Linked DNA regions of Ilumatobacter coccineus YM16-304. The protein of the gene in region 1 interacts with the protein of each later gene in a pairwise test. Links are inferred from orthologs where the notes say so. Each region holds a gene or a part of one and is shown in the gene's direction. Other genes may lie near its edges. The genes, in order: YM304_RS01280 and ctaD.

The links.
Region 2: the proteins of YM304_RS01280 (region 1) and ctaD interact in binary tests that used the Escherichia coli proteins (3 or more experiments, as listed by UniProt). The link is inferred for Ilumatobacter coccineus YM16-304 from one-to-one orthologs.

Annotation. Positions count from the first base shown.
Region 1 is NC_020520.1:278,093-289,177, forward strand. Bases 3,793-6,649 are described here. They hold YM304_RS01280 (pyridoxal phosphate-dependent aminotransferase), read left to right. Parts: upstream 3,793-4,557; coding sequence 4,558-5,742; downstream 5,743-6,649. Other genes in these bases: YM304_RS21695 (GGDEF domain-containing protein), read left to right, coding at 3,793-4,465; YM304_RS01285 (nitrilase-related carbon-nitrogen hydrolase), read left to right, coding at 5,739-6,518; YM304_RS01290 (GNAT family N-acetyltransferase), read right to left, coding at 6,544-6,649. Also shown: YM304_RS01250 (DUF1206 domain-containing protein), read right to left, coding at 1-559; YM304_RS21690 (LysM peptidoglycan-binding domain-containing protein), read left to right, coding at 1,166-2,677; more of YM304_RS21695, read left to right, coding at 2,972-3,792; more of YM304_RS01290, read right to left, coding at 6,650-7,128; YM304_RS01295 (antitoxin), read left to right, coding at 7,223-7,405; YM304_RS01300 (CaiB/BaiF CoA transferase family protein), read right to left, coding at 7,442-8,653; YM304_RS01305 (PulJ/GspJ family protein), read left to right, coding at 8,736-9,275; YM304_RS01310 (prepilin-type N-terminal cleavage/methylation domain-containing protein), read left to right, coding at 9,275-11,085. UniProt on the Escherichia coli protein: Shows aminotransferase activity with methionine and histidine as substrates, and to a lesser extent also with phenylalanine.
Region 2 is NC_020520.1:4,358,351-4,369,539, reverse strand. The notes cover bases 7,291-10,251. They hold ctaD (cytochrome c oxidase subunit I), read left to right. Parts: upstream 7,291-7,752; coding sequence 7,753-9,750; downstream 9,751-10,251. Other genes in these bases: YM304_RS19360 (cytochrome c oxidase subunit 3), read left to right, coding at 9,743-10,251; coxB (cytochrome c oxidase subunit II), read left to right, coding at 7,291-7,702. In the rest of the region: YM304_RS19410 (alpha/beta fold hydrolase), read right to left, coding at 1-7; YM304_RS19405 (LysM peptidoglycan-binding domain-containing protein), read left to right, coding at 98-478; YM304_RS19400 (hypothetical protein), read left to right, coding at 645-1,358; YM304_RS19395 (heme o synthase), read left to right, coding at 1,590-2,543; YM304_RS19385 (cbb3-type cytochrome c oxidase subunit I), read left to right, coding at 2,931-4,604; YM304_RS19380 (cytochrome c oxidase subunit 3), read left to right, coding at 4,604-5,182; YM304_RS19375 (cytochrome c oxidase subunit 4), read left to right, coding at 5,196-6,422; more of coxB, read left to right, coding at 6,497-7,290; more of YM304_RS19360, read left to right, coding at 10,252-10,438; YM304_RS23195 (cytochrome C oxidase subunit IV family protein), read left to right, coding at 10,456-10,785; YM304_RS19350 (cytochrome c oxidase assembly protein), read left to right, coding at 10,947-11,189. UniProt on the Escherichia coli protein: Cytochrome bo(3) ubiquinol oxidase is the terminal enzyme in the aerobic respiratory chain of E.coli that predominates when cells are grown at high aeration.

The DNA of each region.
Region 1 (11,085 bases):
GCCGGAGCCCCTTCTCGATCGAGAAGTAGAGGCCGATCGCGATGGTCACCACGCCGCCGACACCGAGCAGCACGCGGCCGAGGGGCGCTTCGAGGACCGAGCGTGACAGCTCTTCGACCGAGTTGGTGCCACCCGGATCGTCGCCGGTGTAGGCCGCCGACGCCGCGCTCCACGCGAGGACGACATAGAAGATGGCCGAGAACGAGTAGCCGATGCGGTCGCCCCAGTCGCTCAGCTTGTTGCCACGGATCAGGCTGACGCTGAGCACGCGCCACACGATGTAGCAGGCAAGTCCAACCGCCATCACCACGAGGACGATGCGCCCGAGCGGGGCTTCGGCGATGCGTCGGAGCGAACCCTGCGGCGACGCGTCGCCCGAGGGCGGGCGCTGGAAGGCGATCCCCATCGCCGTGAAGCCCATCAACCCGTAGACGACCGCCTTCGCGATCCAACCGAGGCGAGCGATGCGATGGACGACGGGGTTGGCATCGACGAGTTCGTCGATGCGTTGCGTCAGCCGGTCCGGCTCATTCGACGCTTGCTGTTCGGTGTCGCCCATGATCCCCTTCGATGCCGACGATCACGACGACCTGGCGGAACGGGCGGGATTCGAACCCGCGGAACCTTTCGGCTCGTCCGCTTTCAAGGCGGGTGCATTCGTCCACTCTGCCACCGTTCCGTCGGCCACGCTATCGGGCCGAAACGCGTCGAGAGTCCAGCGGGAGCGTGTTGCCGATATGCTCCCCGGCCGAGCCGAGGCTCGATTGGAGAGGTGCCAGAGCGGCCGAATGGGATGCCCTGCTAAGGCATTGACCCTCCGGGGTCCGTGGGTTCAAATCCCACCCTCTCCGCCAACAGATGACCGGTGCGCCCGTTCGGGTGCGCCGGTCATCTTGGTTTTCGCCGTCGACGTGCTCGCTGACGGCGACGGCTGCGACGGGCGCCGGACATCGTTCGTGGACGACGTTCGAGCGCGATCGGCGACCGAGCACCCCAAATTACGTGCGTGTCGCTTGGGTGACAGCTGCGTTGCGGTTTCATTACGAACCGAGTAGACATCTGACATCGATTGATGTCCGAGCCGGATCGGACCTCGTCGGGAGCGACCCCACACGGGTCGTGTTGGGCCACGACGGATCCGCAGTGACGAAACACAGGTGACGACATGAACGAACAGAACGACTTCTGGGGCGACACGCCCGACTGGACCGAATCGACCGAACGTCCGAGCCGCCGACGGCGCGCCGACGTGACTCGACCGACCGAGCGATCGAGCGCACGCCCCGGCACCTTCGGGTCCAAGCTCAAGAACCTCTGGGGCTCGGCGATGGCCACGGGTGCCGATGCCACCCGCGAGCACCGCGTGATCGATGCGACGCAACCTCGCCCCGACCAGGCGGGCATGTTCGACGATCTCGACGACGGTTTCGACGGACTCCACGCCCACGACGATCACGACCCGGCACCGACCACGCAGATCCCGACCGTTGTCGCTGGTGCCGACGCGCCGAGCGGCGAGACGTTCGCTGTCGGACCCACCGGGTGGAGCGGCGACGACTGGTTCGCCGACGACGTCGAGATCGACGAATTCGCTCCCGTCCACGCCGCAGCCGAAGAACGCTCCGAGCGTCGCGCCGGTGGCATCGACCCGTTGCTCACCCGCATCGGCGCGGCCGTCGTCGTCACGACGCTGCTGGTGCCGCTCGCCGTCGGCCTGAATTCCGGAGACGGCCCGAGCGACTTCATCGCCAGCGCCGAGATCGCCAACGCCGAGAACGAGGCGGCGGCAGATGCCCCGGTCATCTCGCTCACCCCCGTCGAGACCGCCGTGCCCGCCGAGGCGCAAGCCGACGTCTACCTCGACCCATCGCAGCTCCCGCCCGCCGTTCCGGTCAACACCGAAGCCGCCACCGACTCGGCCGCGTCGTCGGCATCGACATCCGACGACGCCGACGCCGCTGCGACCGCCACGGCAACCGCCGAGTCGAACGCGACACTCGCCTCCGACGAGATGTCGTCCCCGGCAGCGAGCGTCGACGAAGCATCCGACGAGACCGACGGAGGCATCGCCGCCCCCGTCGATGCGGCCGACACCGCCGATCGCATCGCCGCGATCTGCGCGGTCGACTACACCGTGGTCGAGGGTGACTTCTGGATCCGCCTCGCCGAGGCATCCGGTGTCGAACTGGCCGAGCTGCTCGAAGCGAATGACGCGACCGTGAACACGCCGCTGTACCCCGGCTCCGAGATCTGCCTGCCGGCCGGTGCGACCACCCCCGCTCCGCCGACCACCGTGGCGCCGGCTCCCGAGGCGACGACCACGACGAGCACCACCTCGACCACCACCACCTCGACCAGCACGTCGACGACCACCACGACGACCGTGGCGCCGTCGCCCGCCGGCCCCGAAGACATCAAGCAGATCATCCGTGATGTCTGGCCCGACGAGCTCGAAGAGCGTGCACTCGAGATCGCCTACCGCGAGAGCCGCTACGTCCCGACCGCCAAGAACTTCTGCTGCTACGGACTGTTCCAGATCTACTGGTCGGTGCACCAGGGCTGGCTCGCCGACATCGGCGTCACCGACGACCAGCAGCTGTACGACCCGGAGACCAACGCCCGTGCTGCGTACGCGCTGTACCAGCGCGCCGGCGGTTGGGGCCCCTGGGCGCTCTGACGTCGAAACCGGTCGACGCCCGAACGATTCGACTCCCTGGTTGGAACCGGAGAAACGGGCCTAGACTCCAAACTCGCCAATGGCGAAAGCTGCGCCCGTAGCTCAATGGATAGAGCACTTGACTACGGATCAAGCGGTTGGGAGTTCGACTCTCTCCGGGCGCGCCAGACGGATCCCCCGCACTGCGGGGGATCTTTCCGTTTTCGGCTCCGGTCACGTTCGCCCCGGCGGGACGAGCCGAGATTTCTTTCACAAATCCCTCAAGTTCGAGGGGCGCTGTGCCGATACTGACGTATGAGGATCGTCAGGCTTGCTGCCCTGTTCGGCAGCCTGATGCTGCTCGCAGCGACGACGGTCTCGCTCATCAACCGGCGGGCCGAGAACCGCAGCGACCAGATCGCGCGGGTCGAGTCCGCGGCCGATGTGCTCTCCGTCGCGGTGCGCGCCAACATCGCATCGACGCGTGGTGCCGTCGATCTCGCCGGCATCGCCGCCGCGTCGCTCCCCGAGCAGCGCCCACAACTCGCCACCGAGCTCAGCGCCATCTTCGAGGGCAGTGAGGCGTGCGTCGGGACCGAGGTCGCCGACTGCACGGGAGCCGATCTGTTCTCGATCTCGGCCATGGGTGAACTGGTGACGAAGGCAGCGGCGAGCCCCGATGCCGTGGTCGCCGTCGATGCGGCCACGCAGAGCGTGTTGTTCGTGCACCGTCCGACATCGGCCGGCGACTCGGTCACGGTCGTGCTCCGCGTGCCGGTCGACAACCTCATCCGAGAGAGCACGCAGTCGACGGCGACGGCCGACGGGGTGTCGATCGAACTCACCGCCGGCTCGCGCAACACCACCGACGAACGCTTTCCGGCCGCCATGATCGACGGCGAACGCACGGTCGACACCACGGTCGGCGACGTGTTCATCGATGGGTCGATCTCGATCCGCACGATGATCGACGGTCGCGTCGGTCTCGCGGGCGGCAACCCGACGCTCTACGGAGCGCTGCTCGGCCTCGGGACCGTGCTCCTCGCGCTCGCCGGCTGGACCTTCCTCGCCGAGCGTCGGATGCTCGAAGTCCGCGCCACCACCGACGAGCTCACCGGCCTCGCCAACCGTCGCGAGTTCGAACGGATCGCCGCCGAAGCGGTCGACCTGGCCGACCGACACGGCACCAGCCTCTGTGTCATGGTGGTCGACCTCAACGGCTTCAAGCAGGTCAACGACACCCTCGGTCACCAGTTCGGCGACTTGGTTCTCAAGGCGTGTTCGGAGCGACTCATCGCCGCGGTGCGCGACACCGATGTGGTCGGACGCTGGGGCGGCGACGAGTTCGTCATCCTGCTGCCCGGCCTGCAAGACCGCACCGCCGTTCGCAACAGCGCCGAACGCATCTCTCGAACACTGTCGGAGTCGCCCGTCGTCGGCGACACGATCATGTCGGCCAGCATCGGTGCGGCCATCTTCCCGCGGCACGGCGACAGCTTCGACGGGCTCATGCGGGCCGCCGACGTCGCGATGTACGGCGCGAAGACCACCGGCGTCGGACACCGGATCGCCGACACGATCGCCGCACAGGACGACCTGATCGGCGACGACCTGCCGTCGTCGACGAGCGGTTTCCCCGATCCCGAGCCCGACCCGTTGCCCGAGCCGACCCCGATCGTGGCCACCGACGACTACGAAGGCCCCGACCGTCGACGGTCGCCGGTGCCGCCTCCTCCCGACACCGCCGGCGGCTCGGACGATGCGTTGTCGTCGATGTCGGAACGGTCGAGTCTCGACCGACTCGCCTGAGCCGCGCCGCAGCAGCCCGACTGGTCACACCCGCCCGGCTCAGGGCGTCGAAGCACGCGGTCGCATCAGCGCGCGACTCCTAGAGTGGTCCGGTGCCCGAGAACGTGATGACACACAAGTTGGCCGGCTTCGGGACGACGATCTTCGCCGAGATGTCGGCACTCGCGCTCGAGACCGGTGCGATCAACCTCGGGCAGGGCTTCCCCGACACCGACGGACCGAGCGAGGTGCTCGACGCCGCCATCGCGGCGATCCGCGGCGGCGTCAACCAGTACTCGCCGGGCCTCGGTGACCCCGACCTGCGACGAGCGATCGCCGAGCATCAACAGCGGTGGTACGGCCTCACCGTCGATCCCGAGACCGAGATCGTCGTCACCGCGGGAGCCACCGAAGCGCTCGCCGGCGCGCTGCTCGGCATGCTCGACGCCGGCGACGAGGTCGTGGTCTTCGAGCCGATGTACGACAGCTACCGCGCCGGCATCGCGCTCGCCGGGGCCACCCCCGTGCCCGTCCTGCTCAGCCCGGCCGAGTCGGGCCGCTACGAGTTCGACGCCGACGCCCTCCGAGCCGCCGTCACCGATCGCACCAAGATGATCCTGTTGAACACGCCGCACAACCCGACCGGCAAGGTGTTCGACCGAGACGAACTGCAGATCATCGCCGACCTCGCGATCGAGCGCGACCTGATCGTCGTCACCGACGAGGTCTACGAGCACTTGGTGTTCGACGGTTCGACGCACGTGCCGCTCGCAACGCTTCCCGGCATGTTCGAACGCACGCTCACGATCTCGTCGGGCGGCAAGACCTTCCACACCACCGGTTGGAAGATCGGCTGGATGTCCGGCCCGCCGAACCTCGTCACGGCGGCGAAGACGGCCAAGCAGTTCCTGACCTACGTCAACGGCGCGCCGTTCCAGCCGGCTATGGCGACCGGGCTGCGCCTGCCCGACGATCACTTCGAGCGCCTGCGGCTCGAACTCCAGACCGCCCGTGATCACCTCGTCGACGGTCTCGAACGCGCCGGCTTCGTCACCCATCGCCCCGAGGCGACCTACTTCGTCACGGTCGACATCCGCGCCAACCGTCCCGACGGCGACGGAGCGAACTTCTGTCGCGAACTACCGCACACCGCCGGCGTCGTCGCCGTGCCGAGCGAGGCGTTCTACATCAACGCCGAACACGGTCGTCACCTCGTGCGCTTCGCGTGCTGCAAGCGACTCGACGTCATCGACGCCGCAGCGCAGCAGCTGGCCACCGCATTCGGAGATCGATCATGACCGCCCTGCGCGTCGCCGCGATCCAGCACGACATCGTCTGGCACGACCGCGACGCGAACTTCGGTCGACTCGCGCCGAAGATCGCCGCTGCCGCGGCGGGCGGTGCCCGCCTGGTGCTGCTCACCGAGACGTTCTCGACCGGCTTCTCCTTCGACACACCCGGCATCGGAGAACCCGAAGGCGGCCCGTCGTCACAGTTTCTCGTGTCCCAGGCGGCCGAACACGGTGTGTGGGTCGGTGGGTCGTGCCCCGAGATCCGCCCGGACGCTCCCGACGACGACCAGCGACCGTCGAACACGTTCGTGCTGGCCGGGCCCGACGGAACCTCGCATCGCTATCGCAAGATCCACCCCTTCTCGCACGCCGACGAAGAGCGATACGTCCGCGCGGGAACCGACTTCGTCAGCGTCGAGGTCGAGGGCGTGCGGCTCAGTCTGTTCGTGTGTTACGACCTTCGTTTCGCCGACGAGTTCTGGGCGCTCGCCCGGGGCACCGACGCCTACCTGGTGGTTGCGAACTGGCCGGCGAAACGGCGTCTGCACTGGTCGACGCTGCTCCGCGCGCGTGCGATCGAGAACCAGGCCTACGTGGTCGGCGTGAATCGGGTCGGTACCGGCGGAGCGCTCGACTACACCGGCGACAGCGCGATCATCGACCCGCTGGGCGAGATCCTCGCCAGCGGCGCAGGGGGCGAGACCACGCTGTTCGCCGACATCGACCCGGCACACGTCGCATCGACCCGATCACACTTCCGATTCCTGCAAGACCGGCGCTGACGCGCCGACGCCGCGCTCGCGTAGTTCAGGCCTGAGGAGACACCGCTCGGCGCATGAGGCTGACCTCGATGCCGTGCGAGATCTGTCGCCCGACCTCGACGAAGCCGTGCTTCGCATGGAACGCGAGCGACGGTTCGTTCGGCGGATCGACGTTGACCTCGAGCGTCAACGCCGGAGCCTCCGGATGCTCCTCGCGCATGATGTCGTCGACGGTGTCGTACAGCTGCGATCCGAGCCCCTGGCCGCGAGCGTCGCTGGTGAACGCGACACGGTCGAGGTACATCGAATCGGGATGATGCTGCATGAACCAGCGGTAGTTGACGGAGTCGTAGGTCGAGCCCGGAGCCAACACCAGGCAGAAGCCCACGATCGCCTCGGAGCGCTCGGGGTCGCGTTCGTTCATGCGTTCGACGACGAGCGCGATGGCGGCCTCGTCGACGATGAAGCGGAGGCGGTCGAGGTCGAGGTCACCGACTTCGGGCACGTTCGCCTGGTTCACCTGCAGCACGACGGGCAGGTCGGCGGGGCGCATCGGTCGGGTTCGGGTGGTCCACACGGCTTCGCAACGTATCCGACGGCCACGGGTGCGAGCCGACTGGGATTCAGGCACCGGTTTCGACTATAGGCACTAAGATGGTCCCCGAGCTGGCCAGATGGCCGGGAAAATGATGTCGGGCGCACTGCCCGAAGGAAGTGAGAACCTCATGGGACTGTTCGACAAGCTGAAGAAGACCGCTGGCGGGGCCAAGGACAAGGTCGACGACCTCGTCGAGAAGAACTCCGACAAGATCCCCGACAAGGTCGAGAAGGTCTACGACAAGGTCAGCGACGCGGCCGAGAAGGTCATCCCCGGCGAAGACGCTGCCGGCGACACGCCCGCCAACTGATTCATCGAGCGTGGTGGTGCCGAGCCGGCGCCATGCTCACTCCCAGCCGGTCGATCTGATCTGATCGCCGTCGGCGTCGAGGCGCCGTCCCGCCCAGCGCAACGTGCCCGGCGTGGCTGACAACCGAGCAATCACACTCTGCATCGGGGTGTCATCGAGTCGTTCGATGGCACCCCGATGCGCGTAGTGGGGATCGGCTGCGATGTCGGCCATGTCCATGACCGGTCCGATCGCGGCCTCGGCATCGGTCAGCACATCGATCACCTCGGCCTGTGTTCGCTCGGCGCACCAGTGCGACATCCGCCCTTCGAGCTCGTCGCGATTCGACGATCTGCCTTCGAACGAGGCGAAGCGTGGGTCGTCGTCGACGCCGAGCACACCCATCACCCGCGCCGCCACGGTGTCGCTGCTGGTCGACACCGCGACCCAGCCGCCGTCACTGCACCGGTAGGTACCCCGCGGGACCGTGTAGGGCAGCCCGGAGCCCAGCCGGGGCTGCTGTTCACCGGTCAGGCCGTACAGCGACGCCAACGGTCCCATGATGTGGAACATGGTCTCGAGCAGGTTTGCGTCGACCACCTGCCCCACGCCGGAGTGCAGTGCCACCATCGTGGCGAACGCCGCAGCCAGGCCCGTGACCTCGTCGGTCAGGGCGATCGGAGGGAGCAACGGCGGACCGTCGGCCTCGCCGTTGAGTGCGGCGAGGCCCGACATCGCTTCGGCGATGGTCGCGAAGCCCGGTCGCTGCGCATACGGCCCGGTCTGCCCGAAACCCGAGACCCGCGTGATCACCAGGTCGCTGTTGACCTGATGGAGTTCGTCGGGGCCCAGTCCGAGACGTTCCAGCGTGCCGGGGCGAGAGTTCTCGACGAGCACGTCGGCATCGGCCACGAGCGAGAGCAGCGTCGCGCGATCGTCGTCGTCCTTGATGTCGAGCACGACGGTGCGCTTGTTGCGATTGACGAGCTTCCACCAGAGCCCTTCGCCGTCGCGCGGGTCGCGCCACGCCATGTTGCGGAGGCTGTCACCCGCCGGCCGCTCGATCTTGATGACGTCGGCACCGAAGTCGGCGAGGTAGCGAGCACAGTTCGGGCCGGCCAGCACCGTCGACATGTCGAGGACCCGAACGTCGCTCAGCGGTCCGGCATGTCGCGGTCGTGTCATGCCGAGATCTTCCCAATTCTGGGTTCGATCAAACGAATGTTCAGAAAATTCCGTTTCTCTCAAGAACCTTGATTCCGGGCTCACATGGGCCTGACACGGTACAACACCGCGTCAATTGGGGCTGTCGCGGTTCAAGCGGGTGATCGAAGCCGCCGAAGAACGATGCATGTCATCATCTCTCGTGCCTGCGGACACCGCCGGCAACACGACGTCACGGGCCGACGGGGGTTTCACCCTGCCCGAGGTCGTCGTCGCGATCGCCCTCACCGGCACCCTCGTGCTGTCGATCCTCACCGCAGCCTGGACGCTCATCCGGACGTCGACGATCAGCGACAACCAGGCTGACGTTGAAGCGGTGCTCGGCGCCGCCGCCGACGAACTCACCCTCCTCGGTTGGCAGAGCTGCCCCCTCGAGACGGGCGACTACGAGCAGCGAGTCCGCGAAGCCGCCGGACGCGTCCAGTGGGACGAGAGCGCGGTGACCGTCTCCGGCATCGAGTACTGGGACCTGAACACCGCCAGTTGGTCGTCGACCAACCCCTTCATCGACCAGACGACGCTCGAGTGTCGCTTCGTTCCGACGACCGCTGCTGCGTCCCGCATGCAGCGCGTCACCATCTCCGCGACGAGCCCGGGCGGGACCCAGTCCCGACAGCTCCAAGTCGTCGTCGCCGAAATTCGATTCCTCGACCAGCAGGAAGTGTGATGAGCATCTTCACCCGTTTCAAGAAGTCCCCCATGGCCGACGCTCCGAGCGTCGACCGTGATCGTCGCAGCGACAAGGGATTCACCCTCCCCGAGATGCTCGTGGCGATGATGGTGTCGGGCCTGCTCGTCACCTCGCTCGCCATGGCGTTCTCCGTCGTCGTGCGCAGCCAGGGCGGATCGCAGCAGCGCATCGCCGAGTCGAAGGACATCACGTTCGTCCAGACCTGGCTTCCCGCCGACCTGAGCTCGGCCACCCAGACCTGGCTCGAGCCCGAACTCGGCTTCCCCTTCAACGCGGAACTCCCGGGCGTCAACGTCCTCACGATGGCACGCCCCGATCTCGACAACGACAGCGAGTACCTCATCATGTACCGCTACGAAGACCTCGGCAACGAGGGCTGGGCGCTCGTTCGCTACCGCATCGACAACCCGGGTTGCCCGACGTCGAACCCGGTCGTCGGCAGCTGCAGCAACGGCAACGAAGTGGTGAAGCGCATCGGCGTCGCCTACGAACTCGTGCCGCCGCCCGCCGAGTGGGACGGCACGACGTCACCGACGTTCGCCATCGAGGTCACCCGCCGCAACGGTGGTGGCAACGGATACGGATCCGGTACCGACAGCCGCCCGGTCGGCGAAGACGTCGCCGTCCACTTCGTGAGTGGCAGCGTCTACCTCGCCGGTGGCTCGGGCCTCTCGGCCGGCCAGAGCATCGACCCGAACCCGCAGGTCATTCCCGACCCGGTCGCCCCGCCGAGCCGTTGCGGCCGCCGCATCCTGCTCGTGGTCGACATGTCGGGCTCGATCGGCGACTACCCCGACCTGCGCGACGACGTGATCGACGCCACCGGGAGCTTCGTCACCGGCTTCCAGGGAACGCCCGGTGAACTCAGCGTCATCGGTTTCGACGAGTGGATCGAACCGCTGTCGGGCCCGATCGGTGAGTACTACGACACGCTGAACGACTCCGACGGCAAGATGGCCTACCTCCTCAACACCGTGCTCCCGGGCATGGATGGCGTGAGCGGTTCGACACCGTTCGCCTTCCGTCCGCACGCCGGTGGTACCAACTGGGAAGTCGCCATCCAGGCGGCGTACGCCACCCCGACCGACTGGGAAGAGATCGACGGTTACGGCAAGGGCGACGACCTCAACAAGGATCGCAGCGACCTCGAGTACCTCGACTACATCCCCGACCTCGTCGTGTTCATCACCGACGGCGACCCGACCTTCCGACAGGACAGCAAGGGCAACTACTACCGCGACGACAACGGCGGCGACACCAACGCCGCCCGTACTGCGACCGCAGCGAACCTCGCTCGTCAGTTCGGCGTGACCGACCTGATCGGCGTGTACGTGAGCAACTCCAGCTCCAACGCCTCGGTGCAGCGTCTCGCCAGCGTCGTGGGCGGCACCGCCTGGAACAAGCAGTTCCCGGGCAACGCCGATGTCGCCGACTACTTCGCCGGCAGCTTCGCCCAGCTCGGTGGCATCGTCCAGTCGATCACCGCTCGCGAATGCGGCGGCGCACTCACCCTGCAGAAGCGGTTCAGCGACGGCACCAACCCGTCCGACACCGGCGTCTGGGACTTCCAGAGCGAGCAGGGCAGCAAGATCCTCGACTACGGCAGCGACTCGTCGGTGACCTTCCAGCACCAGTTCCAGAGCGGTCAGAGCTCGAAGGACTTCTGGATCGAGGAACAGCCTCGTGACGGCTGGGTCGTCGGTGACGCTTCGTGCGAAGAGGCCGGGCAGCCGCTGTCGGCCGCCGAAACAGCCTCCCGCATCAGCCGGGTCGACCCCGGCAACGG
Region 2 (11,189 bases), 4.1 Mb from region 1 along the record:
TCGTCACCGCGTCGACCGTACCCTCCGGCACGTTCGCGTCTTCAGGCCGATCCGATGAATGTGACGTATCACCTGTGCCACCTATCATCGGGGCGTGATGACATCACCGTCCCCGAGCTTCGCACGCGTCGCCATCGGCCCTCTGCTGCTCGCCGGTGTGCTGGGTGTCGCCGCTGTCGGTTGCGGCACGACCGACGAAGCGTCGCGCGAGACGTTGCCGCCACTGGTCACCACCACCTCGTCCACCGTCCCGGTCGTCACCGACCCGAACGAGGGCAAGGTCGAGTTCTACGAGATCAAGCCGGGAGAGGGACTTGGTCAGATCGCGTTGGCGTTCGAGGTGCCGTTGCAGTCGATCATCGATCTGAACAACATCGAGAATCCCGACAACGTCCCGGCCGGCCTGATCATCCAGATCCCGACCGACGTCGTCCTCATCACCGAACTCCCCGAAGTCACCACCACCCTCCCCGAATAGCCGCCGCATCATCCGGTGTCAGACACCAGTTGACGTGCAGACGGCGATGAAGCGTTGCGGCAGTGAGTGTGCGGTGAGCCGCCAACAGGCCTGGCCGCGAGCGGCCATCAGTTGGATCGTGACCAATGGCCCTGTGCGGTGTCGTGTTCCTTCATAGAATCGAAACATGACCGACGGAGCCTTCTGGCCGAACGCCGACCACTGGAGCGTGAAGATCCCGCTCGACACGCCGCATCCTCGTCTCGACGTGCTTGCCGAGACCGGTGTGGTGGTGTTGAACGATGCGGATTTCGAGTGTCCGGAGTCGGAATTTCTTGCGCTCGAGTACATGGATTGGAAGTCGGGTGGCGACACGAACTTCGCGCCGATCGCGACGGCCGACGGTGAGCTCGATTGTCGTGGGTTCTGGGACAAGGGCAAGACCGACAAGGACGCGGAGTGGACGTCGAACGCCGAGGTCGCCCCGTCGATCAAGAACTACGTCGAGGGGGTGGGCGCGAACTTCGGTCGTGTGCGCACGATCAAGCTCGAACCGCAGGACCGCGAGGCGGCGATCCGCAGCCTGCACCGTGACGACAACAACCGGTTCAACCCCGACGACGAGGGGTGGGTCGTGCGGTCGTGGGTGGAACTCACCGACAATCCCGACAGCTACATGATCCTGATGGACAACGACGAGAACGGTCTGCCCGATCCGGCGACCGAGGTCCGGGTGCCGTTGCACAAGGGCGCGCGGTTCGTGGTCGACACGCAGCGTCTCTGGCACGTGGTGGTCCACAACGGCGATGCGCCGCGCTACGCGTTGATCACGAGTTTCGAGTCCGGTCCGGTCCTCGACGACTGGATCCAGCGCGAGATGCGCACCCCCGCCACCGCCTGACCGCCCGACCGATCGAACCCGTCGCGATTTCAGTTTTGCCCCTCCGATCCGTCATCCGTGACGGATGTGCGGGGCAAAACGTGTGGTGGTGTGCGCGTGTTCGGTTCTGTTGCGGGACGACGTCATTCGTGACGGATCGGAGGGGCAGAACGGGGGCGTGGGGGTGACGTTTGTAGGAAGTCGGTGCTGGGCGTACGACTGGCCGTCAACCTCCCGTACGATGGGGCGGTCATGTCTGTCGGCTCTCGCCCTCTCGTCCCGTCGCGTCTCGCACCGGGCGGCGTTGCGGCCCACGCGCCGCGGCGGACTCCGACCACGGTGTTCGGTGCCTACATCGCGCTGACGAAGCCGCGGATCATCGAGCTCCTGCTCATCACCACGATTCCGACGATGGTGTTGGCGCAGCAGGGTTGGCCGCCCGCTCGGCTCGTGATCATCACGCTGATCGGCGGCACGCTCGCTGCCGGCGGAGCGAACGCGGTCAACATGTACGTCGACCGAGACATCGACGCGCTGATGGAGCGCACTCAGGGGCGCCCGCTCGTCACCGGCATCATCGAGCCGCGCAACGCGCTGATCTTCGCCGTCGCGCTCCAGATCGCCGCCTTCGCCGTGCTGTGGGCCGGAGCGAACCTGCTCTCGGCAGTGCTGGCGTTCTCGGCCGCAGCCTTCTACGTCGGGATCTACACGCTCTGGCTCAAGCGCACCAGCAAGCAGAACATCGTCATCGGTGGCGCGGCCGGTGCCGTGCCGGTGCTGGTCGGATGGGCCGCCGTGCAGGATTCGCTCGGGTGGGAGCCCGTGGTGTTGTTCGTCGCCATGTTCCTCTGGACGCCGCCGCACTTCTGGGCGCTCGCCGTCAAGTACGCCGACGACTACAACGCCGCCGACGTGCCGATGTTGCCGGCCGTGGCGCCGATGGCCGACGTGGTGAAGCAGATGGTGGTGTACACGGTGCTGCTCGTCGTGAGCACGCTCGTGCTCTGGCCGGTCGCGAGCCTCGGGCTCATCTACGGGATCGCGGCGCTCGTGCTCGGCGCCGTGTTCATCTGGGGCTCCGTCGCGCTCGGCAAGAACCCGACGGCGGCAGCCAGCATGCGCCTGTTCGGGTACAGCATCACGTACGTGACCTTGCTGTTCGGTGCCATGACGATCGACGTCTTCGTCGAGCACGGCATCTCCTGACCCCGCATTCGCGTGGCGTCCGAAACCGGGTCGCCTTCGGCCTGACGCCTCGTTCGCGTCACGTCGGGAACCGAGTCGACGACTCGCCGCCGATCGATCTTCCGCGAGCGCCCGGACCGCTGGTTGCGGCACGCGCGGTGACGATGCGCCATGCACTGTCGTCGTGTCGCTGCCGGGGCGATGCGGTGTCGATGCCGAGACGGTCCCGTTCCCGAGACGATGGCTTGCGCGATAGTTCAGTGGCGCGTGGCACGAAATCCACGATCATTTCGGCTGAACCCTGGTTGTGCAAGTAGTCTCGGGCCGTTGCGCCGCGGCCCTGCCGTGAGCATTTTCAGACCAGCGTTATCCATTGCAATCACTCAGCCAAGTGAGTTCCAACGCCACATGACCACCATTGATTCCAGCCCCGACACCGCAGCGTCGTCGTCCACGATCGGGCGGCTCCTCGCTGCCGACGTCGATTGGTTGACCTCCACAGACCACAAGAAGATCGGTCGCTTGTTCATCGGCGGTGGCCTCTTGGGCCTGCTGGCGACGATCGCGGTCAACCTCCTCATCGCGATCGAGCGTGTCGACGGCGACAACGCGGCGCTCGACGTCGATGCCTGGTCGCAGCTGCTCAGCAGCCAACGCGTCGGCCTCGTCTTCGGTGCGGCCCTGCCGCTCGCCGCCGGTCTCGCCATCGCGGTCATGCCGCTGCAGCTCGGAGCGCGAGCCATCGCGTTCCCGCGGCTCGTCGCGTCCGGCTTCTACATGTGGTTCGGCGGCCTGGTGCTCTCGATCGTGGCGCTCGCCGGCAACGGCGGCTTCAGCGGCGGCGACGCCGACATGGTCGACCTGTTCCTCGCAGCACACGGCCTCATGGCGATCGGCTTCGCAGCCGTCGGTGGCTCGCTCGTCACCAGCGTCCTCACCACGCGTGCGCCGGGCATGACCATGCGTCGCGTCCCGTTCTTCTCGTGGTCGACGATGGTCTTCGGCCTCTCGCTCGTCCTCGTCATGCCGGTGCTGTTCGGCACCATCATCTACCTCTTCGTCGATCACCGCAGCGGTGCTCGTGAAGCCTTCGACGGCAACTTCGGCATCACCACCTGGGCCGGCTGGATGTTCACGCAGCCGACCACGTTCCTCGTCGCCATCCCGGCGCTCGGTGTGTTCGCCGAGCTGCTGCCCGCCACGTTCAAGAAGCGCACGCCGCTGCGTGGCATCGTGTTCGCCGGGCTCTCGCTCGTCGGTGTGTCGGCGCTCGCCGGTGTCACCCAGCAGCTCGCCTTCGACGTTCCGTGGCGCGGCTCGCAGCTGTACCTCGGCGGTCGCGAAGACGTCAAGGAGAAGCTGTACGACGTCCTTCCGTGGGCGATGTTCCACGGTCTGCCGATCCTCGGCGCCGGCATCCTCGTCCTCATGGCGCTGTTCCTCGCCAAGCCGTCGAAGGACGAGAACGGCGACACCATCCGCCCGAACATCGGCGCCGGCTTCGTCTTCGCCTTCTTCGGCTACGGGATGATCCTCGTCGGCATGCACGGCTCGGCGCTCGAGCCGCTCACCGACCTCGATCTGGCCGGCACGGTGTTCAACGAAGCGTCGCTCGTCTACGTCGTCTACGGCACCGCCCTCGGCGTCATGGGTGGCCTCGTCCACTGGGCACCGAAGCTCTGGGGCCGCACGCTCGACATGAAGCTGGTCGCCCCGCTCGCACTGCTCGGCGTCGCCGGCACGGTGCTCGCGAGCCTCCCGCACTACATCGCCGGTTTCCTCGACCAGCCGAGCGGCCTCGGCTACTCCGACAGCGATCTGCAGATCTGGAACATCCTCGTGCTCGTCGGCCACGCGCTCGTCGCTCTCTCGGTGTTGGCCTTCGCCGGCCTCCTCGCCAAGACGGTGCTCGGCGCTGACGACACCGACGAGGGTCCGGGCGACGATCCGTTCGACGGACACACGATCGAGTGGGCGACCACGTCGCCGGCCCCGACCAACAACTTCGCCGACGTTCCGATGATCACCTCGGCCGAGCCGCTGCTCGACAAGAAGCAGGCCAACGCAAAGGAGAGCGTGTGATGGAAGCGCTGACCGCCGGTCCCGCACCGGCCCCTCGCAATCAGATGATCGTCGGCGCCACGCTGGCGTCGATGGCGACCTTGATGCTCACCGGCGGCATGCTCGGCGTCTGGGCGCTCCAGCGTCGTCAGGCCATCGACACCGACGGTGCGTGGCTGCCCAGCAGCGTCACCATCCCCGAGGTGCCCGCCAACGTGATGCTCATCGCCTTCATCGCGGTGTGCAGCTTCGCCCAGTGGGCGGTGTGGGCAGCGAAGCGCAACGACCGGGCCAACACGGTGTTCGCTCTCGGCGCCACGGCGTTCGTCGCCGTGCTGATCGTCAACGCTCAGGCCTACATCTACAGCCAGATCGAACTCAGCGTCACCGACGGTGCCTACGGCTCGATGTTCTTCGCCGTCACCGGCACCTTCATGGCGATGATGATCGCCGGCATCGCCTTCTCCCTGGTCGCTGCATTCCGCCTCATCGGCGGTCGCATCGGCGACCGCGAAATCCTGACCGCCCACGCCATCTTCTGGTACGCCCTGGCCGCCGTGTTCTCGGCGATCTGGTTCGTCGTCTACGTCGTTAAGTGAGCTTGACCAACCAATGATCACCACCGGTTCAAAATTCCTCATCGGGTCCGCAGCGTTCGCGACCATCGCCGCCGTCGTGTACGGCGTGATGCAAGACGGTGTCATGGGCACCATCGGGCTCGTGTCGGCCGCGGTCGTCCTGATCGCCCTCGCCACGCTCAACGTGCTCGTCCGTGACTCCAACGTCTTCATCGACGACGAAGCACCGGCCGAGACCTCCGCCGCGGCGCAGGGCGCACCGAGTGCGAGCGCTTGGCCGCTCGGCTTCGCGTTCGCCGCCGTCGTGATCGTCGTCGGGCTCGTCAGCTACCAGTCGATCGTCGTCATCGGCCTCGCCCTGCTGCTCGTCATGGGCGCCGAATGGGCGATCCAAGCGTGGTCCGATCGGGCATCGTCCGACCCGGCGCACAACTCGGCGGTTCGCAGTCGCTTCTCGAACCCGCTCGAGTACCCCGTCGGCGGTGCGGTCGCCATCGGCGTCGTCGTCTACGCCTTCAGCCGCGTCATGCTCTGGCTGTCGAAGACCAACACGATCGTGGCGTTCGCCGTGCTCGCCGCCATCGTCCTCGCCGTCGGATGTGCGTTTGCCTTCCGTCCCACGATCAAGTCGGGTGCCATCGGCGGCACCATGGCGATCGGCGCGGTCGCTGTCGTCGTCGCCGGTTCGGCCGCCGGACTCGACGGCGAGCGTCAGATCCCCGAATTCGAGACCACCGCCATCTGGATGGAAGAGGCACTCGCTCACCCCGACGAGTACGCCCACGGCGCCGAAGAAGGCGAACACCCGGCCGAACTCATCTGCGAGAGCCCCGAGGAGTTCCCCGAAGCAGACGAAGACGCCAGCCAGACGGTGGCGTCGAAGTCGGGTGCCTACCAGGTCATCCTGCAGGCCGACGGCACGCTGGCATTCGACGTGCCCGGCCCGATCGAAGTCGGCGCGACCGGCATGGCGATCCCGCGGTCGAACCCGACCAACATCATCTTCCGCAACGAGAGCAGCGAGCACCGTCGCCTGTCGCTCGACCTCGGCACCGAGGAGAACGAAGACGGCGAACTGCAGCCGCACCTGATCTGCACCACGCTCATCGAAGAGGGCGCCGCACAGCTCATCACCGTCACGGTCGGCGCTCCGAGCATCTCGGCCACCGAGCCCAACGCGAACGGGCCTGCTGACGAAGACGGCTTCTGGTTCTTCGTGCCGGGCGTCGACACCGCCAAGCTCGAACTGATCGTGTCATGAGCTGTGACGACCGGCGGGAGAATCACTTGGGAACGAGAATGCGCGAAACGGAGACTGGAACTAGCGTGAACAACGTGGCTCAATCGACTCGTAGGTTCCGCTCGGCGCGGATCGGTGCGGTGGCAGCCCTCGGGCTCCTGGTCGCCGGTTGTGCGAAGAACGCACCGCAAGACACGTTCGCACCCGAAGGGCCCAACGCCCAGAAGATCGACGATCTCCAGCGTCCGGTGTTCTACATCGCCGGCATCGTCCTCGTCATCGTGCTGTCGGTCGTCGCGTTCGTCACCTGGCGCTTCCGCGATCGTGGTCAGCCGGTTCCCGAGCAGACGCACGGCAACCCGAAGCTCGAGATCGCGCTCACCATCCTCCCGGCGCTCATCCTCGCCGGCGTCGCCATCCCGTCGGTCGCGACGCTGATGGACCTCAACGAGACCGCCGACACCGAGTGCATCGTCAACGTCACCGGCCAGCAGTGGTGGTGGGAGATGGACTACCCGGTCCAAGACGGTTGCGGTGGCATCGAGTCGCCGATCATCACCTCCGGACAGATGGTCATCCCGACCGGCACGAAGGTGCTCATCCGTGGCACCAGCCGTGACGTCATCCACTCCTTCTGGATCCCGAAGCTCAACGGCAAGCGTGACATGGTCCCGGGCCGTGTGCACACGTTGCGCATGGAAGCCGACGAGCCCGGCATCTACGCCGGTCAGTGCGCCGAGTTCTGCGGTCTGTCGCACGCCAACATGCGGATGGAAGTCGTGGCGCTCGACGCCGACGACTTCGAAGCGTGGAAGGCCAACCAGCTCGAAGACTACGAGTCGCCCACCAGCGAGCAGGCGCTGGCAGGCGAGCAGGCGTTCATCACGAACTGCGCACGCTGCCACCAGATCGACGGCCTCACCGACTCCAACGGTGATCCGGTCATCGCCCGTCCCGACCTGCAGGTCTACTCGGGTGCGGCCCCGAACCTCACCAACCTCATGACCCGCAACACGTTCGCCGGCGCCACGTGGGACCTCCTCACGCCGAGCCAGCGTGAAGTGGTGTGGGAAGCAGATCCCGACGAGTTCGGCGATCTCTACCTCGCCGGCGTCACCGACGAGTTCTTCAACGAGGTCGACATGCGCGAGTGGTTGCGCAACGCCCCGGTGAAGAAGCCGATGTACACCGACGCCGAGTCGCTCGAAGAGACCGACGGTCTCGTCCGCGGCATGCCGTACCTCGCCCTCAGCGAGGATCAGATCGACGACCTGCTCGCCTACCTGCTCGAGCGGAAATGACGACAATGACTCACTCCTCGACCACGATGGTGAAAGGCAGCCGCTGAATCATGGCAATCATCGAACGACCCGTGGGCGACGCACTCGCCTTCCAAGACGCGCCGGTCACGGCGACGTCTTCCTACGGTTACTTCCGCCGCCCGGTCGAGACGACCGGTTGGCGCTCGTGGGCCTTCACGGTCGACCACAAGAAGATCGGCATCATGTACGGCGCGGTCGCCATGGTGTTCTTCATCGTGGGTGGCATCGAGGCGAGCCTGATCCGTCTGCAGTTGGCGCAGCCCGACGGCACGATCCTCTCGGCCGACAAGTACAACCAGATGTTCACGATGCACGCCACCACCATGGTGTTCTTGTTCGTGATGCCGATGGCGGCAGCGTTCGCCAACTACTTCATTCCGCTGCAGATCGGCGCCCGTGACGTCGCCTTCCCCCGTCTCAACGCACTCAGCCTCTGGCTGTTCGTCGCGGGTGGTCTGTTCCTGAACACCTCGTGGATCCTCGGCGGTGGCGCCGACGGTGGCTGGTTCATGTACGCCCCGAACTCCGACGTGCCGTTCTCGCCGAGCAACGGCGTCGACTTCTGGGCACTGGGTCTGCAGATCACGGGTATCGCCTCGCTCGTCGGTGCGATCAACCTGATCACGACGGTGCTCAACATGCGGGCCCCGGGCATGTCGCTCATGCGCATGCCGGTCTTCACCTGGATGGCGATGGTCACGCAGTTCCTCCTGCTCTTCGCCATGCCGGTCATCACCGTCGCACTGTTCCTGCTGATGTTCCAGCGCAGCTACGACGCCACGTTCTTCTCGGTCGCCGAAGGCGCCGACCCGCTCCTGTGGCAGCACCTCTTCTGGATCTTCGGACACCCCGAGGTGTACATCATCGTGCTCCCGGCCTTCGGCATCGTGTCGGAAGTGCTCCCCGTGTTCTCGAAGAAGCCGCTCTTCGGCTACCCGTTCGTCGTCTTCTCGGGTGCCGCCATCGGCTTCGTCGGCTGGGGCGTGTGGGCTCACCACATGTTCGCCTCCGGCCTCGGCCCCGTGTCGGTCGCCGTCTTCTCGGTGGCCACGATGGCCATCGCGGTGCCCACCGGCGTCAAGATCGTCAACTGGACGCTCACGATGTGGGGCGGCAAGCTCCGCTTCACCACGGCGATGCTCTTCGCCATGGGCCTCATCGTCGAGTTCACCATCGGCGGTCTCTCGGGCGTCACCCACGCCGTCGCACCGTCCGACACGCAGCAGACCGACACCTACTACATCGTTGCTCACTTCCACTACGTGATCTTCGGTGGCGGTGTGCTCGGCCTCTTCGCCGGCTTCTACTACTGGTGGCCGAAGATCTTCGGTCGTGCCCTCAACGAGAACTGGGGCAAGTGGAACTTCTGGATGATGATCGTCGGCATGAACCTGGCGTTCGGACCGATGCACATCATCGGCCTCCAGGGCCAGCCGCGTCGTATGTACGTCTGGACCGAGAACCGTGCCGGTGAAGGCTTCTTCAACCTGGGCTTCTGGAACCTGGTCTCCACGATCGGTACCTTCATCCTCGCCGTCGGCGTGCTGCTGTTCCTGATCAACGTCTGGGTGAGCCGCAAGAACCCGCCCGCTCCGCTCGACCCGTGGGATGCGCGCACGCTCGAATGGCTCACGGCCAGCCCGCCGAAGGATCACAACTTCGACCGCATCCCGACCGTGCACTCGATCGACGAGGTCTTCCACCGCAAGTACGAAGACGTCGGCGAGAACGGCGAACACGACTACGTCCAGCGGGCCACCCTCGAGGACCTCCTCGCCGAAGAAGAACGTCTCGGCGAGAAGCACATCCACCTGCCCGCTCCGTCGTACTGGCCGCTCGTGCTCGCGTTCGCGCTGCCGATCATGGCCTACGGCGTCATCTACACCACCTGGCTGATCCTTGCCGGCGCGGCCATCGCCGTCGCTGCGATGTTCGGTTGGGCGCTCGAGCCGGCCGACGCCGAGCCCAGCGACTTCGATCCGCCCGTCGACGGTGACGAAACGAGTAAGGAACTGGCCAATGTCTGATGTCGTGAAAGAGACCGTCAAAGACGCCATCGAGATCGTCAAGGATCACGACAAGGACGTCCACGAGCACGACGTGCATGCCGGCGACCACAACGGTGGCCACGACGGCGAGCACGGAGCGCATCACACGTCGATGGGCCTGTCCAACACCAAGTTGGCGATGTGGCTGTTCCTCGGCTCCGAGTGTCTCCTGTTCGGTGGCCTCATCTCGACGTACATGCTGTATCGCAACCGTCAGGGCACCGGCCCCGGCCCCGATCAGCTCTGGGACATCCCCTTCACGTCGGCCTCGTCGTTCGTGCTGCTCATGTCGTCGCTCACGATGGTGCTGGCCGTGTCGGCCGCCAACCGCAAAGACGACCGCAACACCAAGCTGTGGCTCACGGTCACCGCGACCCTCGGCGGGCTCTTCGTCGCCGGTCAGATCTACGAGTTCACCACGTTCTACCGAGAGGGTCTCGGCTACACCGAGAGCCTGTTCGGTTCGAGCTTCTACACGCTCACCGGCTTCCACGGCGTGCACGTGTCGATCGGCATCGTGATGCTGCTCGCCACGATGGGCATGCTGGCGACGGGCAAGATCTCGGGCGACAAGGCCGAGACCATCGAGATGGTCGGTCTGTATTGGCACTTCGTCGACGTCGTGTGGATCATCATCTTCACGCTCGTCTACCTGATCCCGGCTTGATCTGAGGAGCACGGCACATGACCACTGTTGAAGCAACCGACGACCACGTCGCCCACGACGACGAGCACGCGCACGATCATCCGACCGACGCGCGCTACGCCATCATCGCCCTCATTCTCGCTGCCATCACGGCGCTGGAAGTGGCCGCGAGCTACATCGACCTCGGGCCGATCTTCCTGCCGGCGCTGCTCGGCATGATGGCGGTCAAGTTCCTGATCGTCGTGCGGATGTTCATGCACCTGAAGTTCGACAACCGTGTCTTCAGCTGGATGTTCTACGCCGGCCTGTTGCTGGCGCTGTTCGTCTACCTGGCGGCGCTCATGACCTTCCGCTTCTTCGAGAGCTGAGCCCGAGGCGGCGCCGCCGCGATCCATCGATCTGACGCACGACCTGGTTGTTTCCATCCCGGATGGAAACAACCAGGTCGTGTCGTTTCTGGGCGCTGCGCCGGGCGGGTGTCACGCCGCCTCGGGGCGACACGAACGGTCCGCTCTCGTAAGCTGATCCCGTGCTCGCTCAAGAGATCGTGAACTCGGCCCCGTGGAGGTACCAGTTCCACCTCGAGGTCTGGGTGCTCGTGGCGTTTCTCACGGGCGCATACATCTACATGGTCAAGGTCATCGGCCCGAAGGCGGTCGCCGCCGGCCAGCCCGCCGTCACCAAGAAGAACAAGATGGCGTTCGGTGGCGCCATGTTCATGCTCTGGATCGCCTCCGACTGGCCGATGCACGACATCTCGGAGGAGTACCTC